4 regions of the Micromonospora olivasterospora genome follow, and region 2 is predicted to be linked to each of the others. Evidence: riboswitches for the same ligand, from Rfam matches in the RefSeq annotation. Region 2 holds a riboswitch; each other region holds the start of a gene.
The links. Region 2 has a riboswitch for cobalamin ahead of JD77_RS10565 (ribonucleoside-diphosphate reductase subunit alpha). Riboswitches for the same ligand answer to the same signal wherever they lie in the genome.
Positions count from the first base shown of each region.

Region 1: it holds a riboswitch for cobalamin, as region 2 does, so the genes downstream of both, bluB (5,6-dimethylbenzimidazole synthase) here and JD77_RS10565 (ribonucleoside-diphosphate reductase subunit alpha) in region 2, are expected to answer to the same signal.
Region 3: it holds a riboswitch for cobalamin, as region 2 does, so the genes downstream of both, cobN (cobaltochelatase subunit CobN) here and JD77_RS10565 (ribonucleoside-diphosphate reductase subunit alpha) in region 2, are expected to answer to the same signal.
Region 4: it holds a riboswitch for cobalamin, as region 2 does, so the genes downstream of both, metE (5-methyltetrahydropteroyltriglutamate--homocysteine S-methyltransferase) here and JD77_RS10565 (ribonucleoside-diphosphate reductase subunit alpha) in region 2, are expected to answer to the same signal.

Region 1 is NZ_VLKE01000001.1:2,879,595-2,886,725, reverse strand. Features, by position in the region: gene JD77_RS13230 (type II secretion system F family protein) at 1-499, shown strand, start outside; gene JD77_RS13225 (type II secretion system F family protein) at 786-1,652, shown strand; gene JD77_RS13220 (hypothetical protein) at 1,678-1,890, shown strand; gene JD77_RS13215 (TadE/TadG family type IV pilus assembly protein) at 1,985-2,410, shown strand; gene JD77_RS13210 (TadE/TadG family type IV pilus assembly protein) at 2,467-2,940, shown strand; gene JD77_RS13205 (pilus assembly protein TadG-related protein) at 2,981-3,397, shown strand; gene JD77_RS13200 (LysM peptidoglycan-binding domain-containing protein) at 3,414-4,457, shown strand; gene JD77_RS35470 (hypothetical protein) at 4,454-4,672, shown strand; gene JD77_RS13195 (Rieske (2Fe-2S) protein) at 4,752-5,603, opposite strand; gene bluB (5,6-dimethylbenzimidazole synthase) at 5,755-6,375, opposite strand; cobalamin riboswitch at 6,411-6,609, opposite strand; partial or broken gene JD77_RS13185 (crotonase/enoyl-CoA hydratase family protein) at 6,929-7,131, shown strand, end outside.
Region 2 is NZ_VLKE01000001.1:2,299,219-2,306,349, reverse strand. Features, by position in the region: gene JD77_RS10575 (hypothetical protein) at 1-92, shown strand, start outside; gene JD77_RS10570 (ribonucleotide-diphosphate reductase subunit beta) at 70-1,065, opposite strand; gene JD77_RS10565 (ribonucleoside-diphosphate reductase subunit alpha) at 1,110-3,497, opposite strand; cobalamin riboswitch at 3,622-3,839, opposite strand; gene JD77_RS10560 (hypothetical protein) at 3,968-4,192, shown strand; gene JD77_RS10555 (superoxide dismutase) at 4,641-5,255, shown strand; gene JD77_RS10550 (superoxide dismutase) at 5,252-5,521, shown strand; gene JD77_RS10545 (CbtA family protein) at 6,478-6,717, opposite strand; partial or broken gene JD77_RS33510 (amylo-alpha-1,6-glucosidase) at 6,701-7,131, shown strand, end outside.
Region 3 is NZ_VLKE01000001.1:5,425,219-5,432,349, reverse strand. Features, by position in the region: gene cobN (cobaltochelatase subunit CobN) at 1-3,605, opposite strand, end outside; cobalamin riboswitch at 3,892-4,021, opposite strand; gene JD77_RS24915 (hypothetical protein) at 4,121-4,456, opposite strand; gene JD77_RS24910 (MFS transporter) at 4,564-5,799, opposite strand; gene JD77_RS24905 (alpha/beta hydrolase) at 5,967-6,671, shown strand; gene JD77_RS24900 (FUSC family protein) at 6,682-7,131, opposite strand, start outside.
Region 4 is NZ_VLKE01000002.1:35,272-42,402, reverse strand. Features, by position in the region: gene JD77_RS31330 (hypothetical protein) at 1-151, opposite strand, end outside; gene JD77_RS33135 (hypothetical protein) at 152-733, opposite strand; gene JD77_RS31320 (GGDEF domain-containing protein) at 730-1,395, opposite strand; gene JD77_RS31315 (Lsr2 family DNA-binding protein) at 1,407-1,922, opposite strand; gene JD77_RS31310 (sigma-70 family RNA polymerase sigma factor) at 1,919-2,539, opposite strand; gene JD77_RS31305 (sigma factor-like helix-turn-helix DNA-binding protein) at 2,781-3,623, shown strand; gene JD77_RS31300 (hypothetical protein) at 3,628-4,446, shown strand; gene JD77_RS31295 (hypothetical protein) at 4,912-5,220, opposite strand; cobalamin riboswitch at 5,512-5,715, shown strand; gene metE (5-methyltetrahydropteroyltriglutamate--homocysteine S-methyltransferase) at 5,822-7,131, shown strand, end outside.

The DNA of each region.
Region 1 (7,131 bases), 580 kb from region 2:
CATCATCGGCACCATCGCCACCGTCCCGGAGGAGATCGAGGAGGAGGTACGGCTGCTCGCCGCCCGGCTCCAGGCCGGCTGGCTGGCCCGGTCCGCCCTGCTCGCGTTCGCGGACGACATCGCCGACCCGGTCTGCGACCAGGTGGTGGCGGCGCTGATCCTGCACCTGAGCGACCGGGGCGAACGACTCGGCGACGTACTCGGCTCGATCGCGAGCGCCGCCGCGGCCGAGGTCGCCACCCGGCGGGAGATCGAGGCCAAGCGCACCCAGCCGCGGTTCGCCGTCCGCTTCCTCACCGGCATGACCCTGCTGACCCTGGCGTACGGGCTGGTCAACACCGAGTACGTCCGCCCGTACGGCACGCCGGTCGGGCAGCTCGTGATGGCGGTGCTCGGCGCGGCGTTCGTCGGCCTGCTGGCCTGGGTGCGGTCGATGAGCCAGCCGCCCAGGCCGGCGCGGTTCCTGCCCGCCCCCGACCCGGCGGAGGCGATCGCGTGAGCGCGAGGAGTGCAGCGAAGCGGAGCCCCGCAGTCGCGAACAAAGAAGGCACCGTGAGCGCGAGGAGTGCAGCGAAGCGGAGCCCCGCAGTCGCGAACAAAGAAGGCACCGTGAGCGCGAGGAGTGCAGCGAAGCGGAGCCCCGCAGTCGCGAACAAAGAAGGCACCGTGAGCGCGAGGAGTGCAGCGAAGCGGAGCCCCGCAGTCGCGAACAAAGAAGGCACCGTGAGCGCGAGGAGTGCAGCGAAGCGGAGCCCCGCAGTCGCGAACGAAAGGGGGCGCCGATGATCCTCAACTGGCAGCTCACCCTTGCCGTCGGCGGCGGCGCGGCGGTGGGGCTCGGGGTGTTCCTGGTGGTCCGCGAGGCGCTGCCGGCCACCCCCGCGCTCGGCCCCGCCCTGCGCCGGCTGCACCAGCCGCCGGGCGCCGCCCGGGTCGCCCCGGCCGGGCGGAGCCTCGACTGGATCGGCGGGTTCGCCCGCTGGCTGCGCCCGCCGCACCGGCAGCTCGCGCTGATCGACCAGACCCCCGAGCAGTACGCCCTGTCCGTGCTGCTGTCCGCGCTCGTCGGGCTGGTCGCGCCGACCCTCGCGGCGACCCTGCTGTTCCTCGGCGGGGGGTCGGTCCCGGTGGTCGTACCGGTGCTGGGGAGCCTGGGGATGGCACTGGTCGCCGCCCTGCTGGCGCACCGCGCCGTGCTGGTGCGCGCGGCCGCCGCCCGGGACGAGTTCCGCCAGGCGGTCTGCACCTACCTGGACCTGGTCGCGTTGCAGCTCTCCGCTGCGCACGGCCCGGTGCAGGCCCTCGAACGGGCGGCGGCGATCTGCGACGGCTGGGTGTTCGACCGGATCCGGGAGTCGCTGCGGATCGCCCAGATGCAGATGCACTCGCCCTGGGACGAGCTGCGCGAGCTGGCCGAGAAGATCGGCATCCCGGAACTGGGCGACGTGGGGGCGATCATGCGCTCGTCCGGCAGGGAGGGGGCGCAGGTGCACGAGACGCTGCGCAGCCGGGCCGACTCGCTGCGCGACCAGATCCGCACCGACAACCTCGCCCGCGCCGAGGCGGTGACCAGTCGGCTGGACATCCCCGGGTCGCTGCTGGTCTTCGTCCTGCTCGGCTTCATGGTCTACCCGTTCGTCGCCCGGCTGTGAACCCACCCCGAGAAGGAGCACCGTCATGAGTTTTATCGCCTACCTGCACGTCGCGCTGCGGACACGGCTGGCCGAGCTGCGCCGTGACGGCGAGCGCGGCGACAGTCCCGTGCCGACCGCCGTGATCATCTTCGGCCTGGTCGCCGTCGCGATGGCCGTCACCGCGCTGGCCCTGACCAAGGCCAACGACTGGATGAACGCCATCCCGAACAACACCGCCCCCGGCGCCGGGAGCTGACCCGCATGGCTCGACCCGCGCTCGCGGAGCGGAGCCGGCCGGCACCCGCCGACCGGCCCGGCCCGCGCGGGTCGGGCGGCCCCTGCGCCGCGCTCTGCTCAGCATCCGCCGGGGCCGCACCGCCGCCGGGCGGCGGCTCACCCGGTACGGAACCGACCGGGGCGCCAATCCGGTGGAACTGGCCGTGGTCATGCCGGCGATCCTGGTGCTGCTCTTCGGCTCGATCCAGGTCGCCGCCTGGTTCGTCGCCCGGGCCACCGCGCTGAACGCCGCGCAGTCCGCGGTCAACGCGCAGCGCGTCCACCTGGCCCCGCCGGGCGCCGGGGAGGCGCGGGCCGTCGCGTTCCTCACCACCGCCGGTGACTGGCTGGTCGGCTGGGAGCAGCCCGGCCCGGCGTGCGTGACCGACACCACCGAGGTGACCTGCACGGTGACCGGCCGGTCCCTGTCGGTCGTCCCGGGCGTCGACTTCGCGGTACGGCAGACCGCCCACGGCACGGCCGAACGGTGGACGGGATGAGCGTCGTGCGGCGGGTTCGCCAACTGCGCGAACGCTCGGAGAGGTGGCGGCGGCCGGTGCCCGGCGGCCATCGATCCGAGCGCGGCTCGGTGGCCGTCGAGGTGGCCGTCCTCGCCCCGGCCTTCATCGCCCTGATGGTGCTGGCCGGGGTCGCCGGGCGTACCGCGATCGCGCAGGAGGCGGTCCAGTCGGCGGCGCACGACGCGGCCCGGGCCGCGTCCATCTCCCGGGACGCCGAGGCCGCCCGCGATGCGGCCCGGGCCGCAGCCGGCTCCCAGCTGGACTGGCAGCGGGCGAACTGTGTCGGGCAGCCCGCGCTGGCTCTCACCGGCAACGTGAACGGCACGCCGGCCACCTTCGAGCAGGCGTACGCCACGGACCCCGGGCAGCCCGCCGCCGTGACCGTACAGGTGAGCTGCACGGTCTCCTTCGCGGACATCCACCTGTCGCTGCTGCCCGGCATGCCCGGCAGCCGGACGGTCTCCGCCACGTTCACCTCCCCGCTGGACCGTTACCGGAGCCGGTCGTGACCCGGCCCCCGCCCACCCCCGATCCCGCCGGGCGCGGTGGCTGCGCGGCGACGACGGCCGGGTCAGCCTGTTCCTGGCCGCCGCCATGATCGGCGTGCTCGCGATCATCGGCCTGGCGTTCGACGGCGCCGGTCAACTGCGGTCGGCGCAGCGGGCTGACAACCTCGCCGCCGAGGCGGCCCGGACGGGCGGGCAGTCCATCGACCGGGCGCGGGCCATCGAGGGTGGCCCCAAGGAGATCGACGAGGCGGCGGCCCGGGCGACGGTGGGCAGCTACCTCGCCGCGGCCGGGGTGACCAACCACTCCGTCGAATTCCCGGTCGTGGACGGGGAGAAGCACATCCGCGTCCACGTCACGGTCACCTACGACCGGTACATGCTCGGCCTCTTCGGCTTCGGCAACACCGTCACCGTCTCCGGTGAGGCCACCGCGCGGGCGCTCACCGAGGGCCCGTAGGAAGGGAAGGCACGCCATGGCCGCACGGGGTCGCTCCGCCGCACGGCGGGCCGGGCAGGTCCTCACCGGATTCGGCGCGCTGGTCGTGCTGGTCGCGGTGCTGGTCGGGGCGCCGGTGGCGCTGATCGCGTTCGCCGGCAACCCGCTGCCCGACCACCTACCCACCCTCGCCGAGATCGGCACCACGCTCACCAGCCGCGACGACGGGCGGCTCCTCCTGCGCGCGCTCGCCCTGGTCGGCTGGTTCGGGTGGGCCACCTTCGCCCTCTCCGTGCTCGTGGAACTCGGCGCGCAGTCGGTGCGCCGGCCGGCTCCCCGGCTGCCCGGCATGAGCCGTCAGCAGCGGGCCGCCGCCGCCCTGGTCGGGTCGGTCGCGCTGATCATCGCGGCGAGCCCGGCCGCGAGCGCCGCCACCGCCCTGACCGGCCCGTACGCGGCAGCTGCCCCGGCGGCAGCGGCGGCGTACCCGGCGGCGGCCCACGGGTTGGCGGCTGCCCTTCCGGCCGCCGCGACGCCTCCGGCGGCCGCCCAGGCAGCAGCGGCGACGGCCGCCACGGCCGTCGGGGCGCCGGACCAGGCCGGGCCGACGGTCTACCGGGTGGCCAGGGGCGACTACCTCGGCAAGGTCGCCGAGCGCTATCTCGACGACTTCGACCGCTACCGGGACGTGGCGAAGCTGAACCGGCTGCGCGACCCCGACCGGATCCGCCCGGGACAGCTGATCCGGCTCCCCGACGGCAGCCAGGACGGCGGGGCGCGTCCGCACGCCACCGGCCGGCTCGTGGCCCGGCCGGCGGCCCCCGCCCCCGGCGACCCGGTCGCCCGCCGGCGTCCCCGGCCGCGCCGTCCGAGGCTCCGGCGTCCCCGGCCGACCCGGCTGGGTCCGGCGCTCCCGGCACGCCCTCGTCGCCTCGGGCCACCCGCCCCTCGCCGGGGCCGTCGGCCAGTCAGCCGGCGGCCGGGTCGTCCCAGTCGACGCAGCAGGTGGGCCAGCCGCCGGCCGGCGGGCAGCCGGCGATGGCCGCCGGGGCGTCCCGGGCCGGCGCGGAGGACCGGGTGAACCGGCCGCTCGCGGTGTCGGCGGTGCTCGCCGTCGCCAGCATCGTCGGTGCGCAGATCGGCGCGGTTCTCGGACTGCGCCGCCGGCCCGCCGCCGCCCAAGCCAGCACCGCCCAAGCCAGCACCGCCCGAGCCGCTTCCGCCGCCCGGACCACCACCGCGCGCGCCACCGCCGGCGCGCGGGCCTTCGTCACCGGCCGGCACCGCCGGGACTGACCCGCACACCGCTGCCCCGCACCTGCCGCCACCACCCACGCCCCGTCCCGGAGCCGACGCCGGGGTGCGGGCGGCGCAGTCAGGGCAGTCGGACCTGGAGCACCCCGTCGATCACCCGGCTCGACAGGATCTGCTGGTCGTTCGCGGCCGGGCCGTGCACGACCTCGCCGCCGTTGAGCCGGAACGTGCTGCCGTGCCACGGGCAGACCACGCAGTCGTGCCCGTCGACCTGGGTGACCTCGCCCTGGCCGAGCGGGCCGCTCTGGTGCGGGCAGCGTTCCAGCATCACGGTGACGTCGTCGCCGTGCCGGTAGAGGATCACCGAGACGTCGTCCACCTCGCGCGTGATCAGCTTCCGCTGCGGCAGCGCGGCCATGTCCGCCACCGCCTTCCAGCCGTCGCTGATCCGGTGCAGTTCGGAGACGCTCTGGTTGACCTGCGCCGCCTGCTTGTACGCCAGGTGCCCGCCGATGTACGCGCCGGTGCTCGCCGCCGTCAGCCCGAGGTACGCCAGCATCCGCCCCGCCCCGTGCCGGCCCTGCCGCCGCGCCGCCAGCGAGCCCGCGTACAGGGCGAGGGCGACGGTGTTCGCGGCGGCGTGGACCAGGCCGACCCGCCGCTGGTCGCGGGCGAGGGCCGCCCAGTCGTTCAGCCCGGCGACCGCCGCCGGGAGGGCGCTGACCGTGCCCAGCCCGACCAGTGCGGTGGCGGCCCGGCGCTGCCCCGGCATCAGGTCGAGCACGGCCGCGCTGATCCACGCACCCACCGGCACCTGCACCATCGCCGGATGCAACGGGTGCCCGAGGAACACTCCGTGCAGCAGGTCGCGGACCCGCTGCGGCCGGAGGGTGGCCTGGACACCGCGCTGCAACCGGTCGCCGGCCCGGTCCAGCGCCGAGTTCTGTTCGAGTTTCGTCAAGAGTGCCCGCATGCCGTCCGACTTCCCGGCGGAAGCGGCCGCAAACCGGGCGACGGCGACAATTCGCGCCGGCCGCGCCGGGAACGGACACCAGCATGTCACCGACACGGGGGCATCCTCCCGGCGCGGATACCGCCATACCGCCGCCATGGGGGCCAGCGGATCAGCCCGGCCAGCGATCGTGGTGGACGGCCTCGGCGAGCGGGCGCGCGTGGCGCCAGCCGTGCCGGGCCAGGTCCGGTACGGCCTCCAGGTGGGTGACCGGCCCGACGCAGAGCCACGCGACCGGCCGGATGCCGTCCGGTACGCCCAGCAGCTCGGCGAGGAACGGCTCCCGGTAGAAGGAGACCCAGCCGACGCCGAGCCCCTCGGCCGTGGCGGCGAGCCAGAGGTTCTGGATGGCCAGGCACACCGAGTAGAGGCCGGCGTCGGCGATGGCATGCCGGCCGAGCACCGCCGGGCCGCCCCGGGCCGCGTCGTAGGTGACCACGATCGACAGCGTCGACTCCAGCACCCCGTCAATCTTGATCCGGGCGAACCGCTCGGCGGCCGGGCCGTCCAGGGTGGCGGCGAAGGTGTCCCGCTCGGCCTGGACGTGCTGGTGGAAGCGGCGGCGGGTGTCGGCGTCCCGGACCAGGATGAAGTCCCACGGCTGCGAATAGCCGACGCTCGGCGCGGCGTGCGCCGCAGCGAGGACGCGACGCAGGGTCTCCTCGGGCACCGGATCCCCGGTGAACTGGGCTCGGACGTCACGGCGACGGTGGATGGCGTCGTACAGTTCCACGGCAGGCTCCCGCTGCGCTCGGCCCACCCGTACGGGCGGGCGGTCGACGCGAGGCCGGTCTTCGGACTCCCGGATCGACGCCTGGCCGCCCGCCTTCCCAGCCGTGCGGCCAGTGGCTGCGCTCTGCGCGCGTGGACGGTGGCTCCCCGGTCACCGCGGCGGGCCCGTGCCGGATTCGCACCGGCTTCCCGATTCTCCCCACTCGCGTGGGGCACCTCACATGATCGTGCCGCCGCCGATCGTAGTGGAGATGCGGTCGCTCCTGCTGGCCTGGCCGCAGCTGGCCGGCGTCGGCTGCGTGGTCGCCGCCGCCCTCGGCGCCACGCTGGCCCGCCGCGACGAACGCCGGACCGCCACCGCGCTCGGGGCCGAGGCGCCACGCTGGCCCGCCGCGACGAGCGCCGGGACCGCCACCGCGCTCGGGGCCGACGCGGCGAGCTGGCCCGCCGCGACGAGGGCTGAGGCCCACGCATGCGCCGCCCTGGCGCGCCGGCGCCCCGGGGCGGCATGCTGTCCCGATGGGGGTACGGGTCGAGCCCGCAGCAGGACCGGCATGCCCGTAGACGCGGGCGCGGTGACCACGGTGATCCTGGACCGGCCGGCGGCCCGCAACGCCGTCGACGGCCCGACCGCGCGGGCGCTGGCCGACGCGTTCCGCGCGTTCGAGGCCGACCCGGCGGCGGCGGTCGCGGTGCTCTGCGGCGCCGGCGGCACGTTCTGCCCCGGCGCGGACCTGAAGGCGATCGGCACCCCGAG
Region 2 (7,131 bases):
ACCCGGCCGACTGTGTATGCGAGCGTCTCAACTCGGTCCTGCATGGCCCGGGCGTGGCTCGACCGGTGGTCAGAAGTCGTCGTCGAAGGTGACGCTCCCGGTCACCCCGACCTGGTAGGCCGACACCCGCCGCTCGAAGAAGTTTGACAGCTCCTGCACATCCTGCAGGTCCATGAACGGGAACGGGTTCGTCGAGCCGTAGAGCGGTGCGATGCCGAGTTGGGCGAGCCGACGGTCGGCCACGTGCTGCAGGTACTGGCGCATCTCGGCCAGGGAGAGCCCGGATACACCCTGTTCGAGGAGGTCCTCGGCGAACTGGGCCTCGCACTCCACCGCTTCGGCCAGCATCTCGCGTACCTGGCGGGTCATCTCGTCGTCGAACAGGTCCGGCTCCTCGCGGCGGACGGTTTCGACGACGTCGAAAGCGAACGCCATGTGCATGGACTCGTCACGGAACACCCAGTTGGTGCCGGAGGCGAGCCCGTTCAGCAGGCCCCGGGACCGCAGGAAGTAGACGTAGGCGAAGGCGCCGTAGAAGAACAACCCCTCGATACACGCGGCGAAGCAGACCAGGTTGAGCAAAAACGCCCGGCGGTCCTCGCGGGTCCGCAGCTCGCGCAGCGCGAAGACGGAGTCGATCCAGCGGAAGCAGAACTCGGCCTTGCGTCGGATGGACGGGATGTTCTCGATGGCGGCGAACGCCGCGAACCGCTCCTTCTCATCCGGGACATACGTGTCGAGCAGGTTCAGGTAGAACTGCACGTGCACGGCCTCTTCGAACAGTTGCCGGGACAGGTAGAGCCGGCCTTCCGGGGAGTTGACGTGCTGGTAGAGATTGAGCACCAGATTGTTGGCGACGATGGTGTCCCCGGTGGCGAAGAACGCGACGAGCCGGGACACCAGGTGCTGCTCGGCGGGCGAAAGCCTGGCCAGGTCGGCGAGGTCGGAGTGCAGGTCGACCTCCTCGACAGTCCAGGTGTTACGGATGGCGTCCTTGAACCGGTCGAAGAAGTGCGGGTAGCGCATCGGGCGCAGGGTCAGGTCCATGCCGGGATCGAGCAGCATGTGCCGCTCGCCGGTGCTGGCGGCGCGGGATTCGGGGACGGTGGTCACTGGCAAGCCTCGCAGCTCTCGGGGTTCTCGAGGGAGCAGGCCACTGCGTCGGCGCTCGAACCGACGACGGTGGGCACCACCGCGGCGGCGGTGACGGCGACGGTGGCCTGCTGGATCCGCGTCGCCGGACGGGAACGCAGGTAGTAGGTGGTCTTCAGCCCGGACTTCCAGGCGTAGAAGTACATCGACGACAGCTTGCCGATGGTCGGCGCGCTCATGAACAGGTTCAGCGATTGCGACTGGTCGACGTACGGCGCTCGGGCGGCGGCCAGGTCGATCAGCGCCCGCTGCGGAAGCTCCCACGCGGTGCGGAACACCTCCCGCACCTCGACGGGCAGTTCCGTGATGCCCTGCACCGATCCCTCGGCGCGCTTGATCTGGTCTCTGATCGCCGGCGTCCACAGTCCGCGCGCCTTCAGCTCACCGACAAGGTAGGTGTTGACCTGGAGGAACTCACCGGACATGGTTTCGCGCTTGAACAGGTTGGACACCTGCGGCTCGGTGCACTCGTAGCAGCCGGCGATCGAGGCGATCGTGGCGGTCGGAGCGATCGCGACCAGCAGCGAGTTGCGCAGGCCGTGCGACGCGATCGCCGAACGCAGCCCCTCCCACCGCTCCTGCTGCACGGGTGCCGCGCCCCACAGGTCCGGGTGCAGCTCACCGCGGGCGGCGCGGGTCTCGACGTACGCGGGATGAGGGCCGAACCGCTCGGCGAGCCCCGCCGAGGTTTCCAGGGCGGTCAGGAAGACCTCCTCCTGCACCCGGGTCGACAGGTGCCTGGCCTCGGCCGAGTCGAACGGCAGGCGTAGGGCGAAGAACGCGTCCTGCAGGCCCATCAGTCCGAGCCCGACCGGCCGCCAGCGCGGGTTCGACACCGCTGCCTGCTCGGCCGGGTAGTAGTTGATGTCGATCACCCGGTCGAGGAACACCACCGCGGTACGTACGGTCGCCCGCAGCTTCTCCCAGTCGACCCCGTCGACCGTGACGTGGGCGCCCAGGTTGATCGAGCCGAGGTTGCACACCGCGGTCTCGGTGTCGCTGTTGACCTCGAGGATCTCGGTGCACAGGTTGGACAGGTGGATCACGTTGCCCGGCGCCCCGGTCTGGTTGGACAGCCGGTTCGACGGATCCTTGAACGTCATCCACCCGTTGCCGGTCTGCGCCAGAGTGCGCATCATCCGCCCGTACAGGTCTCGAGCCTTGACCGTCCGGACGGCCTTTTTCTCCGCGACCCGGTAGGCGGCATCGAACTCCTCCCCGTACAGGTCGGGCAACTCGGGCGCGTCGGACGGGTCGATCAGCGACCACTCCTCGTCTGCCTCGACGCGGCGCATGAACTCGTCCGGGACCCAGTTGGCCAGGTTCAGGTTGTGCGTACGACGGGACTCCTCGCCGGTGTTGTCCCGCAACTCCAGGAACTCCTCGATGTCCGGGTGCCACGGCTCCAGGTAGACGCAGGCCGCGCCCTTACGCCGGCCACCCTGGTTGACCGCCGCCACGCCCGCGTCGAGCGTCTTCAGGAACGGCACGATGCCGTTCGACCGGCCGTTCGTGCCGCGGATCAGCGCGCCCCGACCGCGCACCCGCGACCAGGCGATGCCGATGCCGCCGGAGAACTTCGACAACTTCGCGACCTGGTGGTACCGCTCGTAGATTGAGTCCAACTCGTCACGGGGAGAGTCGACCAGGAAACACGACGACATCTGCGTGTGCCGGGTCCCCGAGTTGAACAGCGTCGGAGAACTCGGCAGGTACGCCAGCGACGACATCAGCCGGTAGAACCCGATCGCCTCGGCCGGCGTCTGCGACAACCCGCAGGCCACCCGCAGCAGCCAGTACTGCGGCGTCTCCACCACCAGCCGAGACTCGGGGTGACGCAGCAGGTACCGGTCGGCCACCGTACGCAGGCCGAAGTACTCGAAGCGCAGATCACCAGCCGGGTCCACCGCGTCGTCAAACGTGCCCGCGTTACGGGCCACGAACGCGGCGGTGCCATCGCCGATCAAACCCAAGCCGTGGGCACACCGGATGGACTGGCTGAAGCTCGCCACACCATGCCCGCGGACCTCCTTGTCCACGGACGCAGCCAGCAACCGCGCCGCCAGCCTGGAGTACTGCGGCTCCTCACCGATCAACTCCGCTGCCGTCTGGATCAACAGCTTGTCCAACTCGGCGGTGGTCGCCCCGTCATACAGCCCGCTGACCGTCTTCGTGGCCACCCGCAGCGGGTCCACCTCGTCCAGGTCGGCCACCCACCGCTCGACCGCCCCGGCAATCTTGTTGACGTCCACCAGTTCGGTGTCACCGGTACCCCTGCGGACCCGCATCCCCGCCCGGCGATGCTCCGCGCCCGAACCGGACGCGAGCTCCTGCACGTCTGTCATGATCTCTCCTCGCGCTGTCGCCGATAGCCCTCGGACGCGCGAGTGAACGCCAACGGACCCGGCGGCAGAGCCGGGCCGGTTGCTGGCGTCGGCCGTCCCGCGCGGCCTCCGACCGCCGCACGCGGCACGTGCGGCGCGCTGGCAGGTCTTCGGACTCGCGGGCCTGACCGGGGCCGCCGGTCGTCTACTAGCCGTCGCTTCCCAGGCCCGGCCGGGCCCAGTGCTTGATGACGGCGGTCGTTCCCACTCACCGCTGCGGGGCAGTCCCGGACTCGCACCGGGTTCCCTCTTGCCTCGACCGCACCACTCGGACCCGGCCGAACCAGCTGCGCCGAACACCATATATGTGGCCGCCACCGAATGGGCAACACCAGATGTCGTGTCCACGTGTCAGGATCGTCTCACCGGTCACGCTCATTTGCGCGGAGGGTGCACGAGAACCACTCCGGGCATGTTGGTCCTGCCCGGGCGTGGATCTTTACGGCGATAGTTGTCGAACCTATGCAATGCCCGCGTGCGGCAGGAGGGCTGACAGCGCGCGGGCGGCAGAGCAAGCCGGTGGTCACCCGCCGCAGGTCCGGGACCTCGCGCAGTTGACCGTCGTCGAGGCGCAGCCACTGCTGCTGTTCTTCGATCACCGCGACCCGGCGAAGGTCAGTCAACTCAGCATCATGCACCCGGCGCTGATGCCATGACCACAGCCGCGCGCAGGCGTACCGTGCCGGTGACCGGCGGCGGGGCGTCGTCCTTCTGCCCGACGGCATCTGGGACATCTACGTCCTACCAGCTTGTGGCAGAGCCTCTCCAGTCAGCTGCCGGTGGTGTCCCGGCAACCACACGCCTGAAGATCACATTTCAGTGACTGCTCATGACTTTCGTCTCCGGTCGCGTGGCCTTCCATGGCGAGTCGGTCCCGATGAGGTTGGCGGCGAGTGTGGAGAACGTTCGGATCGCCCAAGGTGCCCGGGACGGCAGCGGCGGGGCGACGGCGGGATCCGGACGACAGTCAGGGAGCTTGTTGCAAATAGCTGGCAACTACGAGAGAGTGGTATTAGCGGACGGGTGCCTCGGCTTGCGATGATCCGGACCTTTGCTGGGGCATCCGTCCGCTCGCACCCTGGACCGCGAGATGAGGAGCCGCTGGTGGGCGTCTACACGCTGCCCGACATGCCGTACGACTACGGCGCCTTGGAGCCGGCGATGTCCGGCGAGATCCTGGAGCTGCACCACAGCAAGCACCACGCGGCTTATGTGAAGGGCAGCAACGATGCCCTGGAGCAGCTGGCTGAGGCCCGGGAGAAGGGCGACTTCGCGGCGTTGGTCGGGCTGGAGAAGACGTTCGCGTTCAACCTGTCCGGGCATGTGCTGCACTCGATCTTCTGGAACAACCTGTCCCCGGACGGCGGCGACCGCCCAGGCGGGGAGCTGGCCGCAGCAATCGACGAGCACTTCGGCTCGTTCGACGGCATGGCCGGGCAACTCTCGGCGGCGACCAAGAGCGTGCAGGGCTCTGGGTGGGGCGTGCTGGCATGGGAACCGCTGGGCCAGCGGCTGATCGTGGAGCAGGTGTACGACCACCACGGCAACGTCGGGCAGGGCGCCACTCCGCTGCTGGTGTTCGACGCCTGGGAGCACGCGTACTACCTGCAGTACCGCAACGTGCGTCCGGACTACGTGGACCGGCTGTGGGACCTGGTGAACTGGGCCGACGTCACCGCCCGCTTCGATGCCGCCCGCGCCGCGGCACCGAAGCTGTGACCGGAGCGGCGGACTCGGTCCCTGTCGCGGCAGACCTCGTTCAACGTGCGGCCGGGGTCATCGCTGCGAAGCGCTGCGGTGACCTTGCGGGCGCGGAGGAACTCCTCGCCTCATTCGAGTCCGAGCAAGCCCGGACCCTTGGCTTCTACCTGCTCGCGGACCTCGCGCTGAGCCTGGTCGGCGCGCAGACCGGCCAATCCCTGCAAGAGGTGGTGCGGGAGCTGGCCCTGGTTGTGGCAGAGACGGCACACCCGCATACGGCCTGAGTGGGCATCGGCCAAACGCGCGAAGTCGGGTGGCCGTCCCTTCCCGGCGGTGATTGTCTCGGCAGCCAGCGGTGCTTTCTCTGCCGGCACCGTGCGCGAGTAGCGGAGCAGCTGTCCGGCCGTCCGTGACGCGCGGCGGCCGGACAGCCGACACGTCGCCCCGCCGGCGCAGGCCGGCGAGATCAGCATGACTCGATGGCGTCGGCAGGCGACCGCGCCGATCACGACGAAGCCGAGCAGGGGCGCCCCGGAACCTGGCAGCGCTCAACTAAGTGCGGCGGCGGTCGGTAAGCGTAACGGCAGCGCTGCACGGCAGCCGCGTACTACGCCCCGCATGGACGAGCGCGAATCGGGCGCCGGCGGGCGATCAGCCGACTCGCCAGCCCTTCCTGAACCGGCGGGCTGCCGCAGGCGGCGAGGCGTCGTGGATCTCGGCGATCCCGACGGCCAGTTCCGCGTCCACACGTTGACGCTGCACGGTTCGCCGCTTCTGCGCGCCGTCCCCACGAGCGGTCCGCGATCGCGGACCTAGCCCCGACCTGGTGGTTTCGGCCCGTGTGGCGCTACGGCCGACCGGACCTTGGACGAGCTGTCCGCGGCATAGCTCGGCCCGGTTGGGCGGACCTGCCGGCCGTACGTGACGGTCGGGTCTGGGTGGTCGACGGGGCGGCCTACTTCAAGCGGCCCGGGTCCCCGTGTCGTTCGCGGCGGAGATTCCTTGCCGCCGTTCTGGCTGGCCGACCGGATCAGCGGGCTCAGCGCGTGGACCCGCATGGTCGTGCGGCGTCACAGGCGCGGCACCGTACGGGATCAAGTCGACAACGCCGCAGTGTCCGCCCCCTGAGTGCGTGGCGCACAGGGGCGGACACCAGTCGGGCTGACGTCCCACCGCTCGTTCCCGGCAACGACGGTGCTGCGCCGTGGTGCGATGGCCGGCGATACCGACGCCCGCTGTCTCAGGCGGTGACCGTCGGACGGGCGGCCGGGGCGGACCGGGTGCGGAGGCTGCGTTCGGTGAGCGCGCCGAAGAGCAGCCCGAGGGTGGTCCAGGTGACGAGCTGGGTGCCGAGTGAGGCGAGCCGGAACTTCCAGAGCACGAGGGCGGGGAAGCCGTCGGGTACCTCGGTGATCGTGCGGCTCGACGTGGGCTGGATGTTCCGCCAGATAGATGGGGCGGTCGAGCCAGGAAAAATCATGCATGAGGTGCGATACGGCGAGACGGCGGCCTTCGAGGAACAACCGCACGGGCCATACTATGGATTCGTGGACGCACCCCCTGTTCGCAATTTTCCTTGATGAATACGAACTCTGGACTGGGGATGAAGCGCTGGTCAAAGAGCTAGAAATGGAAAGATCCCGGCGGGCGCCAGCTGAGCATCCTGTCATTCGAATATCGGCAACTTGTTGTGGAGCGGCACCGTCGATGAGGAGAAAGCTCCGCAACTCGTTCAGCATCTAATGGGAAAGCGCCTGTTCAACGGCTGGGGCGTACGATCGTTGGCCGAGGGAGAGGCTCGCTACAATCCCATCGGATACCACGTCGGAACCGTATGGCCGTTCGATAACTCAGTAATCGCATGGGGGCTGCGCCGGTACTGCTTCGACGCCGA
Region 3 (7,131 bases), 3.1 Mb from region 2:
TCCGGGTCCGGTGCGGTCCACAGCCCCCGGTCGGCGGCCTCCAGCAGCCGCTCGGCGATGCCGCGCAGCGCCCACGGGTTCGACTGCTCCAGGAACTCCCGCGTCCCGGGGTCGAAGACGTACGCGGCGGCGAGGTGCTCGTACATCCAGTCGTCGACGACGCCGGCCGTGGCGTCGTAGCCGAACAGGTAGTCCACGGTGGCGGCCAGCTCGAACGCGCCCTTGTAGCCGTGCCGGCGCATCGCGGCGATCCACTTCGGATTCACCACCCGGGCCCGGAACACCCGCCGGGTCTCCTCACCGAGGGTGCGGGTGCGCACGTCGTGCGGCATCGCGGAGTCCCCCACGTAGGCGGCCGGGGACGTCCCGGTGAGGTGGCGGACCATCGCCACCATCCCGCCGTGGTACTGGAAGTAGTCGTCGGAGTCGACGATGTCGTGCTCGCGGGTGTCCTGGTTCTTCACCGCCACGGCGATGCGGGCGAAGGAGCGTTCCATGTCGACGCGGGCCTCCCGGCCGTCCAGCCCCGGCCCGTACGCGTAGCCGCCCCAGACGGCGTACACCTCGGCGAGGTCGGCGTCGGTGCGCCAGTTGCGGGCGTCGATCAGCGGCAGCAGCCCCGCCCCGTACGCGCCGGGCTTCGAGCCGAAGATCCGGGCGGTGGCCCGCCGCTCGTCGCCGTGCTCGGCCACGTCGGCGGCGACGTGCGCGGCGACGAAGTTGTCCGCCGCCGGCTCGTCGAGGGCGGCGACCCGCCGCACGGCGTCGTCGATCAGCGCGACGACGTGCGGGAACGCGTCCCGGAAGAACCCGGAGATGCGGACGGTGACGTCGACGCGGGGGCGGCCCAGCTCGGCCAGCGGCACCACCTCCACGCCGGTGACCCGGCGCGACCGGTCGTCCCAGGTGGGCCGGCAGCCCAGCAGCGCCAGCACCTCGGCGACATCGTCGCCCTGGGTGCGCATGGCGCTGGTCCCCCACACGGTGAGCCCCACCGAGCGGGGGTACTCGCCGGTGTCCGCGAGATGCCGGGCCAGCAGCGAGTCCGCGAGGGCCACGCCGACGTCCCACGCGTTGCGGGACGGGATCGCCTTCGGGTCGACGGAGTAGAAGTTGCGGCCGGTGGGGAGCACGTCGACCACGCCCCGGGTGGGCGAGCCGGACGGGCCGGGCGGCACGAACCGGCCGTCGAGGGCGCCGAGCACCCGGTCCACCTCGTCGGTGGTGGCGGCGAGACGGGGCACCACCTCCCGGGCGGCGAAGCGCAGCACGTCGGCGGCGTCGGGGATCGCCCGGCCGGCGACCTCGGTGACGACGGCGTCGACGCGGTCGGCGTCCCAGTCGAGGGTCTCCATGCCGACGACGAGGCGGCGGGCCAGCCCCTCGATCAGGTCGACGGCGTCGGCGGCCGTGGCGGCGGGCCCGTCCACCGCCTCGGCCAGCGCCGCGGGCACGGCGACCCGCTGCCCCGGCGCGGCGAGCAACGCCTGCTCGTCGAGGCCGTACGCGGCGGCGAGGGCCTGGCGCAGGCCGGGCAGCGCACGGGTGCCGCCCCACACCTGGGGGGCGCGCAGCACGGCGAGGACCAGGTTGACCCGGGCCTCGCCGGCGGGCGCGCCGCCGAGGACGTGCAGCCCGTCGCGGATCTGCACGTCCTTGACCTCGCACAGGTACCCGTCGAGGTGCAGCACGAAGTCGTCGAAGTCGTCGGCGGCCGGCATGTCCTCGGTGTGCAGGTCGTGGTGCAGCTCGGCGGCGCGCACCAACTCCCAGATCTGCGCCCGGACGGTCGGCACCTTGGCCGGGTCGAGGGCCTGCACGGTGGCGTACTCGTCGAGGAGCTGTTCGAGCTTCGCCAGGTCGCCGTACGTGTCGGCGCGGGCCATCGGCGGGACGAGGTGGTCGACGACGACGGCGTGGGCGCGGCGTTTGGCCTGGGTGCCCTCGCCGGGGTCGTTGACGATGAACGGGTACACCAGCGGCAGGTCCCCGAGGACGGCGTCGGGGGCGCAGTCGGCGGCCAGCCCGAGCCCCTTGCCGGGCAGCCACTCCAGGGTGCCGTGCTTGCCGAGGTGCACCACGGCGTCCGCGCCGAACCCGCCCTCTTCGACGGGCGCGGCCAGCCACCGGTACGCGGCCAGGTAGTGGTGGCTCGGCGGCAGGTCGGGGTCGTGGTAGATGGCGATCGGGTTCTCGCCGAAGCCGCGCGGCGGCTGGATCATCAGCACCACGTTGCCGAAGCGCAGGCCGGCGAGGACGAGGTCGCCGCCGTCGGCGTACAGCTCGCCCGGCGGCTCGCCCCAGTGCGCGAGCACCCCCTCGCGCAGCCCGGCCGGGAGCCGGTCGAACCACCGCCGGTACGTCTCCCCGGGCACCCGGGCCTCCGCGGCGGCGAGCTGCTCCGGGGTGAGCCACTCGACGTCGTGCCCGCCGGCGGCGATCAGGGCGTGGATCAGCGCGTCCCCGTCGCCGGGCGGCGGCTGCTCGCCCAGGTCGTAGCCGGCGTCGGCGAGCGCGGCGAACAGGCGCACCGCCGAGGCGGGGGTGTCCAGGCCGACGGCGTTGCCGACGCGGGAGTGCTTCGTCGGATACGAGCTGAGGACGACGGCGAGGCGCTTGTCGGCGTTCGGGACGTGCCGCAGCCGGGCCTGCCGCACGGCGATGCCGGCGACCCGCGCGGCCCGCTCGGGGTCGGGCTCGTAGACCGACAGCCCGTCGGCGTCGATCCGCTTGAACGAGAACGGCACGGTGACGATCCGGCCGTCGAACTCGGGGATGGCCACCTGCATCGCGGCGTCCAACGGGGACAGGCCGGCGTCGCTGGCCGCCCACTGGTCGCGGGTGCTGGTCAGGCAGAGCGCCTGGAGCACCGGGACGTCGAGGGCGGCGAGCGCGCCGACGTCCCACGCGTCGGGGTCGCCGCCGTTGGACGCGTCCGCGGGGACCGTCCCGCCGGCGGCGAGGACGGTGACGACGAGCGCGTCGCAGCGGGCGAACAGCTCCAGGGGCCCGTCGCCCGGGGCGAGGCCGCGCAGCGATCCGCAGTAGACCGGCAGCGGGTTGCCGCCGGCCGCGTCGACCGCGTCGGCGAGGGCGTCGACGAACGCCGTGTTGCCGGCGAGGGTGTGCGCCCGGTAGAAGACGATCCCGACCGTGGGGCGGCCGGGCGCCGGCTCGCGGTCGCCGTGGATCCCGTACGCGGCGGTGGGCGCGGGCGGGGCGAAGCCCTCGCCGGTGAGCAGCACCGTGTCGGAGAGGAACCGGGCGAGCTGGGCCAGGTTGTCCGGCCCGCCCTCGACCAGGTACGCCAGCGCCTGCGTGGCCACCCCGGAGGGCACTGTGGACGCCGCCATCAGCTCCGCGTCCGGCACCGCCTCGCCGCCGAGGACCACCGTCGGCACGCCGGAGGCGAGCACCGCGACCAGGCCGTCCGGCCACGCCTGCCGGCCGCCGAGCAGCCGTACGACGGCGAGGTCGGCGCCGTCGAGCAGCGCTGGCACGGCGTCGGCGGCGACCCGGGCCGGGTTGGCCAGCCGGTAGTCGGCGCCGCTGGCGCGGGCGGCGAGCAGGTCGGTGTCGGCGGTGGACAGCAGCAGGATGCGCACGGATGGCTCCGGAGAGTGATGCCCGGGGGCGACGGGCCGGTCGACGGCGGGCAGGGGTGGGCGAGGACCCGGCGGGGGGCTGGCCTCGGCGACGGCGCGGAGGCGCGGACCTCGGTGTGCGGGGGGCGGACCTCAGCGGCGGGCGGGCGGCGGAGCGGGCCGGCGACCGGTCGCGGGCGCGCAGCCGCGCGCCGATCGGCGGAGACGGTGGTCGTCGATACGTGAGACGCTGCGCCTCATCGGGTCCTCCTCGGGTGTCCACGCCCTGGGGTCGTCCCGACGGCCGAAGTCTCCTGGCTCCCGGATCGACGCTCTCCCCCGGCCTTCCAACCGCAGACACACGGCCGTGACTCGCGAGGGGGGATCGCTCCCCGGTGACAGTGGCGGGACCGCGCCGGAATCGCACCGGCTTCCTTCACTGCCGTCAGGCCGCGAATGCTGCCACACCCGCGCGCCGCCGGTCAACGGCGCGTCCCACGCCCGCTCCCCCCGACGGCTGCCGACCGGCGGGCGGCTCAGCGGAGCCGGCGCTCCGGGTGGGCCCGGTTCCAGGCCCGCATCCGCTCCGGGTAGCCGGTGCGCGCGGCCTCGTACAGCGGGACGGCGTGCCGCTGGGCGATCCGCGCGGCGACCCGGGGCGACCCGGTCCGGCGCCGGATCCACTCGCCGTCGTGGGCGATCGCCATCACGGTGGTGTCGGTCGCGGTGGTCTCGGGCTCCAGGTAGAACTCCACGCCCCGGCGGGTCCGCACGAACGCCTCCAGGGCGGCGAGGTCGTCGGCGGTCGCCTCCCGGTCGAGCTTCGTCGGCGTCCCGTCGGCGGCGCGCCCTCGCCGGATGAACCAGCCCATGTCCGGCCCCCTTCCTCACCCGTTCGCCCCAGTGCAGCACCGCCACCTGGCAAGCGGCTGGGAGCCGGGTGAGAAGAAGCTGGCCGGGGCCGGCGGCGGGGAGCCGGTCAGCGCTTGAGCGGGCGGGTGGCCGGGACCAGGGCGAGGGTGGGCAACAGCACCAGCGGCACCACGAGCAGGGCGCGCAGGATGCCCATGTGATCCCCGAGGAAGCCGAGCAGCGGCGGCCCGGCGAGGAACGCGGTGTAGCCGAGCACGGCGACGACGCTGACCCGGGCCGGCGCCCGTTCCTCGTCGTCGGCGGCGGCGCTCAGGCCCACGGGGAAGCCGAGCGACGCGCCGATGCCCCACAGCGCCACACCGACGATCGCCACCGGCCCGGACCCCGCCAGCACCGCGAGGGCCGCGCCCGCCCCGGCGACCGAGATGGTGGCGAGCAGCACCGGCACCCGCCCCCACCGGTCCAGCGCCACCGTGCCGGCGGTGCGGCCGAGGGTCATGCCCGCCACGAACACCCCGTACACGGCCGCGCCGGCCGCCTCGCTCAGGTCGTACCCCTCGACGAACGCCACCGCGACCCAGTCGTTGGCGGTGCCCTCGGTGAACGCCGCCACCAGCACCAGCAGGCCGATGAGCAGGGTGCGCGGCTCCCGCCAGGCCGCCAGCTGGGCGCGGCGCCGGGCGGCGGCGTCGGCCCCCGGCTTCGGGTCGTCGGCCGACGGGGCCGGCGCGGCGGCCAGGAACGAGCGGACCGCGAGCAGCGTGCCGACCAGCACCACCGCCGCGAGCACCGCCAGGTGCACGGCGAGCGGGAACCCGAGCCGGGCGGCCCCCGCGCCGAGGCCGGCGCCGGCCACCGAGCCGAGGCTCCAGGCCGCGTGGAACCGGGGCATGATCGTCCGGCCGAGCCGCCGCTCGACCCCCGTCGCCTCGATGTTCATCGCCACGTCGCAGGTGCCGGAGCCGTAGCCGAGGGCGAAGAGGCCGACCGCGACCCCGGGCAGCCAGCCGGCCAGGCCGGCGGAGAGCCCGATGACCGCCAGCGCCACCGTGAGCAGCGCGGTGCTGTACGCCACGGTGCGGGCCGCCCCGAACCGCTGGGTGATCAGCCCGGATGTCGGCATCGCCACCAGCGCCCCGATGGAGGCCGCCAGCAGCAGCAGCCCGAGCCGCCCCGCGCTGAGCTCCAACGCGTCCTTGACCGCCGGCACCCTGGAGAACCAGGCGGCGGAGGCGAGGCCGTTGAGGGCGAACACGACCGCCACGGCGTTACGCGCGGCCAGCACCGGCCGGGCGACGGCCGGGGCGGCCACCGGACCGGTGACGTCGGTGGAACTGTGCACGTGGTTTCCTCTTTCTCTCCCCGTCGTTCGCCGCCCGCCCGCGGCCCCGCCGACGATCGCACATTGGACGGCGGCCGGCCGGTTATCCGCCCCTCCCGCGGGTAACCGACGTCGCCGTCGACCGCCGGCGGTGGACCGTCCCGCGACCCGAGAAGCGGTGAGAGCGAGTGTCCGAGCCCGCCCCGGCGCACCGGGAACCCGCGCAGGACCACCGGCACGGGCGACTGACCGCCCGTCCGGGCCCGCCGGTCAGCCGCGCGCGGCGCGGCCTGGTGACCGTGCCCGGTCCCGGCGGCGAGCCGGCCGCCCTGCTGTACGCCCCGGCGGAGCGCGCCGACGACCGGCCGTACCGGCTGGTGCTGCTGCTGCACGGGGCGGGCGGGTCGGCCCGTCAGGGGCTGGACCTGCTGCTGCCGCTGGCCGACGCGCACCACCTGCTGCTGGTCGCGCCGAAGGCGACCGCGTCGACGTGGGACGTGATCGTCGAGGGGTTCGGCACCGACGTACGCCGGATCGACGCGCTGCTCGCGGACGTGTTCACCGGCTACCCGGTCGCCCGGGTGGCGTTCGGCGGGTTCTCCGACGGCGCCTCGTACGCGCTGTCCCTGGGCCTGACCAACGGCGACCTGGCCGACGCGGTGCTGGCCTTCTCCCCCGGCTTCGCCGCGCCCCTGGTCAGCCACGGTCGGCCCCGGCTGTTCCTGTCCCACGGCACCGACGACCGGGTGCTGCCGGTGGACGTGTGCAGCCGCCGGCTGGCGCCCCGGCTGCGGGACCTCGGCCACGACGTGACGTACGCGGAGTTCGCCGGCGGGCACGAGGTGCCGGAGCCGATCCGCCGCCAGGCGCTGGACTGGCTCGCGGCCGGCTGAGCCCTGCCGCTCAGACGGCGGGCAGGCCGAGCGCCTCGTCGACCCGGCCGAGGACGGCGGCGTCGTCGCCGGGCGCGAGCCCGCGCAGCAGGTCGATGGCGGTCGCCCGGAGCTGCCCGACGATCATCGCCACCGGGAGGGTCTGACCGGAGGTGAACACCCGACCGGCGACCCGGACGGCGTCCAGCGCGGCGGCCTCGGCCCGGGCGGCGTGCCCGTCGGCGGCGGCGTCCCGGCCGTCGAGGTCGGCGGCGAACGCCTCGCCGGCCGCGTGCACCGCCGCGGCCAGGGACCGCACCGCCGCGCCCAGCTCCGCCGGCGCCGGGCTGGGCAGCCGGGTGAGGGTGACCCCGGCCCGGGCGAGCACCCGCACGTTGCGGACGGCATAGTCGATCTGGCCGATCGACGAGTCCACCGAGCGCAGCCGGCCCAGGTGCTGACGGCGGCGTACGTGCAGGGT
Region 4 (7,131 bases), on a different contig from region 2:
CCTCGGCGCAGGTCTTCTCGCACGCGCGGCCCTGCCCGTCGCGCTGGCACGTCGGCGTGCCGCACACCCGGCAGGGCAGCGACACCCCGCGCTCGTAGTGCGCCGGGCCGGTCCAGTCCAGGTGCACCTTCACCACCAGCAGCCCGGCCATTCAGCACACCTCCCCGCGGGCCTGACGGGCCGCCCGCACCCGGGCGAGCACCTCGCGGCCGTACGGGTCGAGGTCAGCCTCATCGACGTCCACCGCGAGGGGGTGCCGGCGCTCGTCAACCCAGCGGACGACCCGCCGGCCGGCGAGGACCAGCCCGACCAGGCCCACCGCGACGGCGGGGGAGTAGAGCAGCTCCGGCGGTACCGCGTCGGCATGCTCGGCGTAGCGGTGCGCGACGGCCACCGTGGCGGCGGCCGGGCCGGCGGCGACCACACCGACGACCGCGACCCGGGTCAGCCGACCCGAAGACAGGCGGCCGTCGTCATCACCCTGATCGGCCAACCGCACGATCTGCGTGACGGTCGACCAGCGGCCGTCGCGGCCCTCGCTGCTCCAGCCGGCGCCGCAGGACGGGCACGACCACCCGCCGGCCACCCGGATCAACACCATGTCGTCCAGCGGGCACAGAGCGCCGATGTCGTCCAGGCGCAGCGGCGGCGGCACCTCGAACAGCTCCCGCAGGTACGGGCCGGGCTGCGGCGGCCGACAGACCGTGGCCCGCTGCGCGTCGGTGGCGGTCACGCCGTCACCCCCAGGACGTTCGTCAGAGCGGCCATCTCCCGCAGCCGCAGCAGCGGACGCTGCTCCACCTCCGGCAGCCCGGACAGGGGGTTGTGCTCGACCAGGCCGTCGCCACCGCGCAGCTTCGCCTCGTAGGCGGCGGCATCGGCTGCGGCCATCACCCGGGCCCGGTCCTCGCCGGTGGTCGCGTGGATCGCGCCGACGCTGGCCGTCACCGTCACCGTGACCCCGTCGGCCACCTCGATCGGTGCGGCCAGAGCGGTGATGACCTCCGCGCCCAGGTAGTGCGCCAGCGGCACCGACGACGGCGCAGCGAGCACGAACTCGTCACCACCGATCCGGGCCACCACCGCGTCGTCGACGTCGTCCAGGCAGGCCCGCAGCCGGCGGGCGATCTCCACCAGCAACCGGTCGCCGGCCGCGTGACCCCAGGTGTCGTTGACCGGCTTGAACCGGTCCAGGTCCACCAAGACCAGGTCGTAGGGCTCACCGTCCAGGTCATCGAGCGCCCGGTCCAGACCGGCGCGGTTCGCGCACCCGGTCAGCGGGTCCGTCGTCGCGCTCCGGCGGGCCTCGATCAGCCGGACCCGCTGCGACCGGGTCACCTGCGCGGCCCACACGTGACCCGCCAGCGACAGCACGGCGGCGGCCGGCAGCAGCATCTTCAACGCCTTCACCGGGTCACCTCCGACCCGGTCGCCGCCGCCCACGCCTGGACAACATTCCGCGGAATCCGGCCACGCTCGCGCACGGCGTAGCCGTTGGCCTGGGCCCACTGACGGATCGCGGCGCGGTGCGCGGCGGCCTCCGGCCCGGTGCCCATCTTCTGCCGCAGCGCGGCGAGCTCGGCGGTGAGCTTGGCCTCCTTCTCGGCCAGCTCCCGGCGCCGGGCCTCGGCGGCCTGCTCGGCCTCCAGCCGGCCGGTCAGCTCCGCGACCAGGGCGCCGATCTTCTCAGCGAGCTGGCGGGTACGGCCGGCCTCGCTGCCCTGGGCCAGGGCCAGCAACTGCTCCAGCGTCTGGCCGGTGGGGACGTCCTCGGTGGTGGCCGGCGCCATCGCGTCAGCCGGCGCGGTAATGACCCGGATGCCCATCGGCGTTCCCAGGTCGGGGACGCGCGGCGTGCCCTCCGCGGCCCGCACCAGAGCAGCCCGGTCGACACCGTTGACCTCCAACGTCGTGGTGCTCATGCCGGCATCACCGCCGTCACCGGCAGCAGCCCACGCAGCACCCGCAGCGCCTTCTGCTGGAGCGCCTTGATCGCCGCCGGGGTCTTGCCCAGCGCCTGCGCGGTCTCCTCGATCGACAGCTCTCGCAGGTACCGCAGCGTGATGCACTGCTGCTGCGCCGGGTTGAGCTGCTCGATCCCGGCGAGCAGGGCCTCACGGGTCAGCGTGGTCACGGCGACGGCCTCCGGGCTCGGCGCCTGGTCGACCGGGGCCGCGTCCCGCAGCTCGGCGACCGGCCGCTCACGCCGCTGGTGCGACCGCTGCCAGTTGATCACCAGGTTCCGGGCGATCATGGTCACCCAGGCGCCGAAGTCGCCGCCCGGCCGGCGGAAGCTGGCCAGGTTGCGCAGCGCCCGCAGGAACGTCTCCGAGGTCAGGTCCTCGGCCACCTGCCGGTCCAGAACCCGCCGGTAGACGAACCGGAAGACCTGGTCGACGTACCGGTCGTAGACCAGGCCGAACGCCTCCGCGTCACCGGCCTGCGCCCGCGCCACCAGCGCCGACACCTCGCCGGTCATCGATCCAGAAGGAGCCTGCGCCGGATCGGCCGGGGCAGGGCTTACCCTCGTTGCTGGCATCTGTGCCTCCTTGGGGTGGATGCCGTTGGGCGTCGGCGGGCCGCAATCCCGCTGGCGCCCTCTCCTTTCAGCCCCCTTTTTACGCTTGTTTAGGGGGGTGGACTAAGGACACCACAGCCCTTACCGTTGGTCAAGCCCCCTGAATCAGCCAGTCTTGATAGCCCCCTTAACCATCCGAAGCATGGCCTGTGGGCTGACCAACTACGCTCTCGTTAGCCCCCTCACCGGAGTGGAGTAAGTGGTGTCCGAGTCACAGGAAGCAGCCGCAGCGCAAGATCCGCTTGAGCGCGCGCGCCAGATCAACGCCCTCATCGATGACCACCAACTGGCCATCGCGGACCTCTCGCGCGAACGGCGTGAGGTCTTCGAGGGGCTTCTGCACAGCGGGCTGACTCAACTCCAGATCGCCGAGGCCCTGGGCATGTCCCGCTCGCGCGTCTCCCAGCTCCTGTCTGCCGGGGTCCGACCCGAGCGCGCCCTCCTCGGCACCGGACGGCTAACCGTGGCGATCGGCGGCAAGCACGAGACCGGACGGCCAGACGGGAAGCCGCTAGCGGTGCTGTCTGCTGAAGCTTTAGCCGCCTACGACCGCATTGCCGAGTTGGCGAGGTCTGTCGGCCTCAGCGCGGATCATGAGATCGTGCCGCCGCCTGGCTTGGTCAAGCTGAACCGACCGAATCTGATCGTCCTCACTAGCCCGCGGTTACTGCCGTTCGTTGGTCAGGTGCTGGAGTCCGACGAGCACCTGGGGTTCTCGGTTGACGAGCGCGGGTGGTACTTGGTCGACAAGAATGCGGGCCAGGAGTTTCGATCCCCCAGCGATAGCGGTGAGCCCGTCGACTACGCCTACATCGGCCGGCTCCCGCGCCCCGACGGCAAGGGAACGTTCTTGTACCTCGCAGGCATTCATGGCCCTGGCACTGCCGGAGCGGCGCACTACCTTGAGGGCCATCTGTCCGAGATATACCGCGAGGTACGCGGCCGGCGGTGGTCCGCGCTGATCACCTGTAGCTTCGATGCGGCTACTCGACAGATCACCTCCAGCGACCTGCTCACGCCCGTCTACCGGCATGAAGGTGCATGACCGCATGCGGGTACTCGCCGCCAGCGACCCGGGCAGCAGCGACCGGGCTAATGAGGACTGGTTCTATGCCGACGAGCACCTGGTCGCTGTGCTTGACGGCGCTACCGCCCGCACCGATACAGGCTGCCTTCATGGCGTGAGCTGGTATGCCCGCCGGCTGGGGGAGACCTCGATCGAGCTGGTGCGTGATCCGTCCACGTCCCTGTCGAACGCGCTCGCCATCGCGATCAGCCGAGTCGCCGACGAGCACCGCAGCACCTGCGATCTAGGGCACCCAGGCACGCCGTCAGCCGGTGTCGGTCTGGTGCGTTTTCAGCCTGGAGGACTCGACTACCTGGTCCTCGGAGACGTCTCGCTGGCGGTCGATCAAGGTGGCCGGTTGACCGTGATCACCGATGATCGGGTAAGCCGTACCGCCGCAGCGGAGCGGGCAGAAGCAGATCGCCATCCGATCGGTTCGCCTGGTAAAGCGGCGGCATTGCTCGCCATGAAGCACGCCGAACTAGCCGCCCGGAACGTCCCAGGCGGCTACTGGATCGCCGAGGCCGATCCGGCGGTGGTGCAGCAGGCTTTGACCGGCTTCATCCCCGTCGATGCGCAGACGAGGGTTGCGGTCCTCAGCGACGGTGCCGCTCGCGCAGTGACGCTTGGACTGCTTGATTGGCCCAACACGCTAGATCTTCTTGGCGCCCAGGGACCGACAGCGCTTATCGCGCGAGTGAGACAGGCTGAACGCCAAGATCCGTCTGCGATCCGATGGCGACGCAACAAGCAGTCCGACGACGCAACTGCCATCTACGTCGATGGGTTCTCACCCAGCTAGTAGTGCTTTGTTAGGTTCACGGCGTGTCGCGTAGCTGCCGATTGTGGTTGTCCGTTGACAGCGAAGTTGAACCGCGCTGGTCCCGATGACCAGGGGCGGTTCATCTTCGATGGCAGGGGAGTCGGTTCGCCTGCTCAGATGTGACTGGTGGGCTCGAGGCTTTGTGCCACCGAATCTGACCCCGATCGTGGTGGTAGCCGTCGCGCCGCGATCGGGTGGGCCTACGCACCAGCCGCCGCGACGAACACCAGCTCAGCGCCAGGCCAAACGGATTCCGCCGCCACCAGCGTCATCATCAACTCCAGACTCGATGACCAGGAGCGGACCATCTGTAGTGGCAGAAACTCCATCCGAACCAGATTCGATGGCAAGAAGTTCAACTTCGCTGGCAACGGCCAGTGGTTGGTGTTTGGCTTGGTGGTGTGACTCTGCGCTGTGAGCCGCTGTGAGTGGGTGGTGAGCCGGTCAGGCGGCGCGGCTGGCCTGGGTGGCGTGGGCGATCGCGCGGCGCAGCGCGGACAGGGACACGGGCCGGTCGTTCTCCAGCTCGGTGAGTCCGAGTTCGATCCACTCGCGGATGAGGGTGGATGCCTTGACGCCGGCGGCGTCGGCGGCGTCGCGGACCCGCTGGTCCAGGTCCACGGGCAGGCGCACTCCGCGCATCACCATCGGTTCGGTCTCCGCCGCCGGCGGCAGCTCGACCGGGGCGGTGTCGTCGTAGTCGACCTCGCCGCGGGCGAACGCCTCGGCCGCCCGGACCACGTCCTCGCTCATCGCGTCATCTCCCATGCCTCGAACCGCTTCAGCTCCGCCGCGTTCATCTCGCGGGCCCCGATGAACTGCTGGTCGAACTCGCCGCGGGCCCGGTGTTTGGCACTCTCTGGGGGTCGATGCGCCTTTCCATCGCGCTCTCTGCCCCTCACCGGATGCGTGCAGCCCGTCGGGCCAAGGACACGCCGACACGAGATGTTGTGTGCGGCTCCCCTGCCGTCGGCATATATGGCGTCCATCGCAGATGGTTCGGCCGTCCGGTGGGGCCGGTCGTGGCAACAGATGACGAGTTCTAGGATTGCCTGCAGTGCTGGTTCGCGCGGCCGCCAGGCCGTGCGTCGTAAGAGGGAACCCGGTGCGAGACCGGGACTGCCCCGCAGCGGTGAGTGGGAACGAAAGCCGTCATCAAGCACTGGGCGCGAGCCTGGGAAGCGACGGCCGGTAGGCGCGAGCACGACGCCCACGAGTCCGAAGACCTGCCCGCACCGCGCACACGACCGCGTGCGCCCCCGACGGCCTCTCGGGAGGGCCGGGCGGAAGGCCGTCTGGCCTTTCCCCTGCCTTCCCGTGCACGTCGGGCACCTCGAGGGAAGGGAAACACCCCGTGACATTCGGTACCAGCACCGTGCTCGGCTATCCGCGCATCGGCGGCAACCGCGAGCTGAAGAAGGCCGTCGAGGCGTACTGGGCAGGGCGCATCGACGCCGCCGCCCTGGAATCGACAGCGGCCGGCCTGCGCGGCCAGGTGTGGCAGACGCTGCGCGATGCCCGCCTCGACGCCATCCCGTCCAACACGTTCTCCTACTACGACCACGTCCTCGACACCGCCGTCGCCGTCGGCGCGGTCCCGGCCCGGTTTCGCCGGCTCGGGTTGCCCGAGCTCGACACGTACTTCGCGATGGCCCGCGGGGTTGACGCCGAGCCGGCGCTGGAGCTGACCAAGTGGTTCGCCACCAACTACCACTACCTGGTCCCGGAAATCGACGCCGACACCCAGTTCACCCCGAACCCGGCCAAGGCCCTGAGCGAGTACAGCGAGGCCCGCGCCCTTGGCATCACCACCCGGCCGGTGTTCGTCGGCCCGGCCACGTTCCTGCTGCTGGCCAAGGGCGCCGACCCGTTCGCCCGGCTGGACGACCTGGTCGAGACGTACGCCTCGTTGCTCGCGGACCTGGCGCGGGCCGGTGTGGAGTGGGTGCAGCTCGACGAGCCCGCCTACGTCGCCGACCGCACCCCGGATGAGATCGACGCGCTGCGCCGCGCCTACATCCGGCTCGGCGAGCTGGAGCAGCGGCCGCAGATCTTCGTCGCCAGCTACTTCGGCGAGCTCGGCGACGCTTTGCCCGCGCTGCTCGGCACACCGGTCGAGGCGATCGGCCTGGACCTCGTCGCCGGGCCGGGCAACCTCAGGCGGCTCAGCGGAGCCGGTCCGCTGCGCGGCAAGACGATCGTCGCCGGCCTGGTGGACGGGCACAACATCTGGCGCACCGACCTGCGCGCCGCCGCGGTCACCGGCGCCACCGTCGCCGGCCTGGCCGACCAGGTCGCCGTGTCGTCGTCGTGCTCGCTGCTGCACGTCCCGGTTGACCTGGACGCCGAGACCCGCCTCGACACCGAGCTGCGAGCGCGGCTGGCGTTCGCCCGGCAGAAGGTCGACGAGGTGGTGCTGCTCGGCCGCGCGCTGCGCGACGGTACCGCCGACCTACCCGCGCCGCTGCCGCCGATCCCGGCGGCGTGGCGGCACGACGACGTCCGCGCCCGCCTGACCGCCCTGCGCCCGGCCGACCGGCAGCGTGGCGACTACGCCGGCCGCGCCGCCCAGCAGCAGGACCGCCTGAACCTGCCGGACCTGCCGACCACCACGATCGGCTCGTTCCCGCAGACCGCCGAACTGCGCAAGGCCCGCGCCGAGCT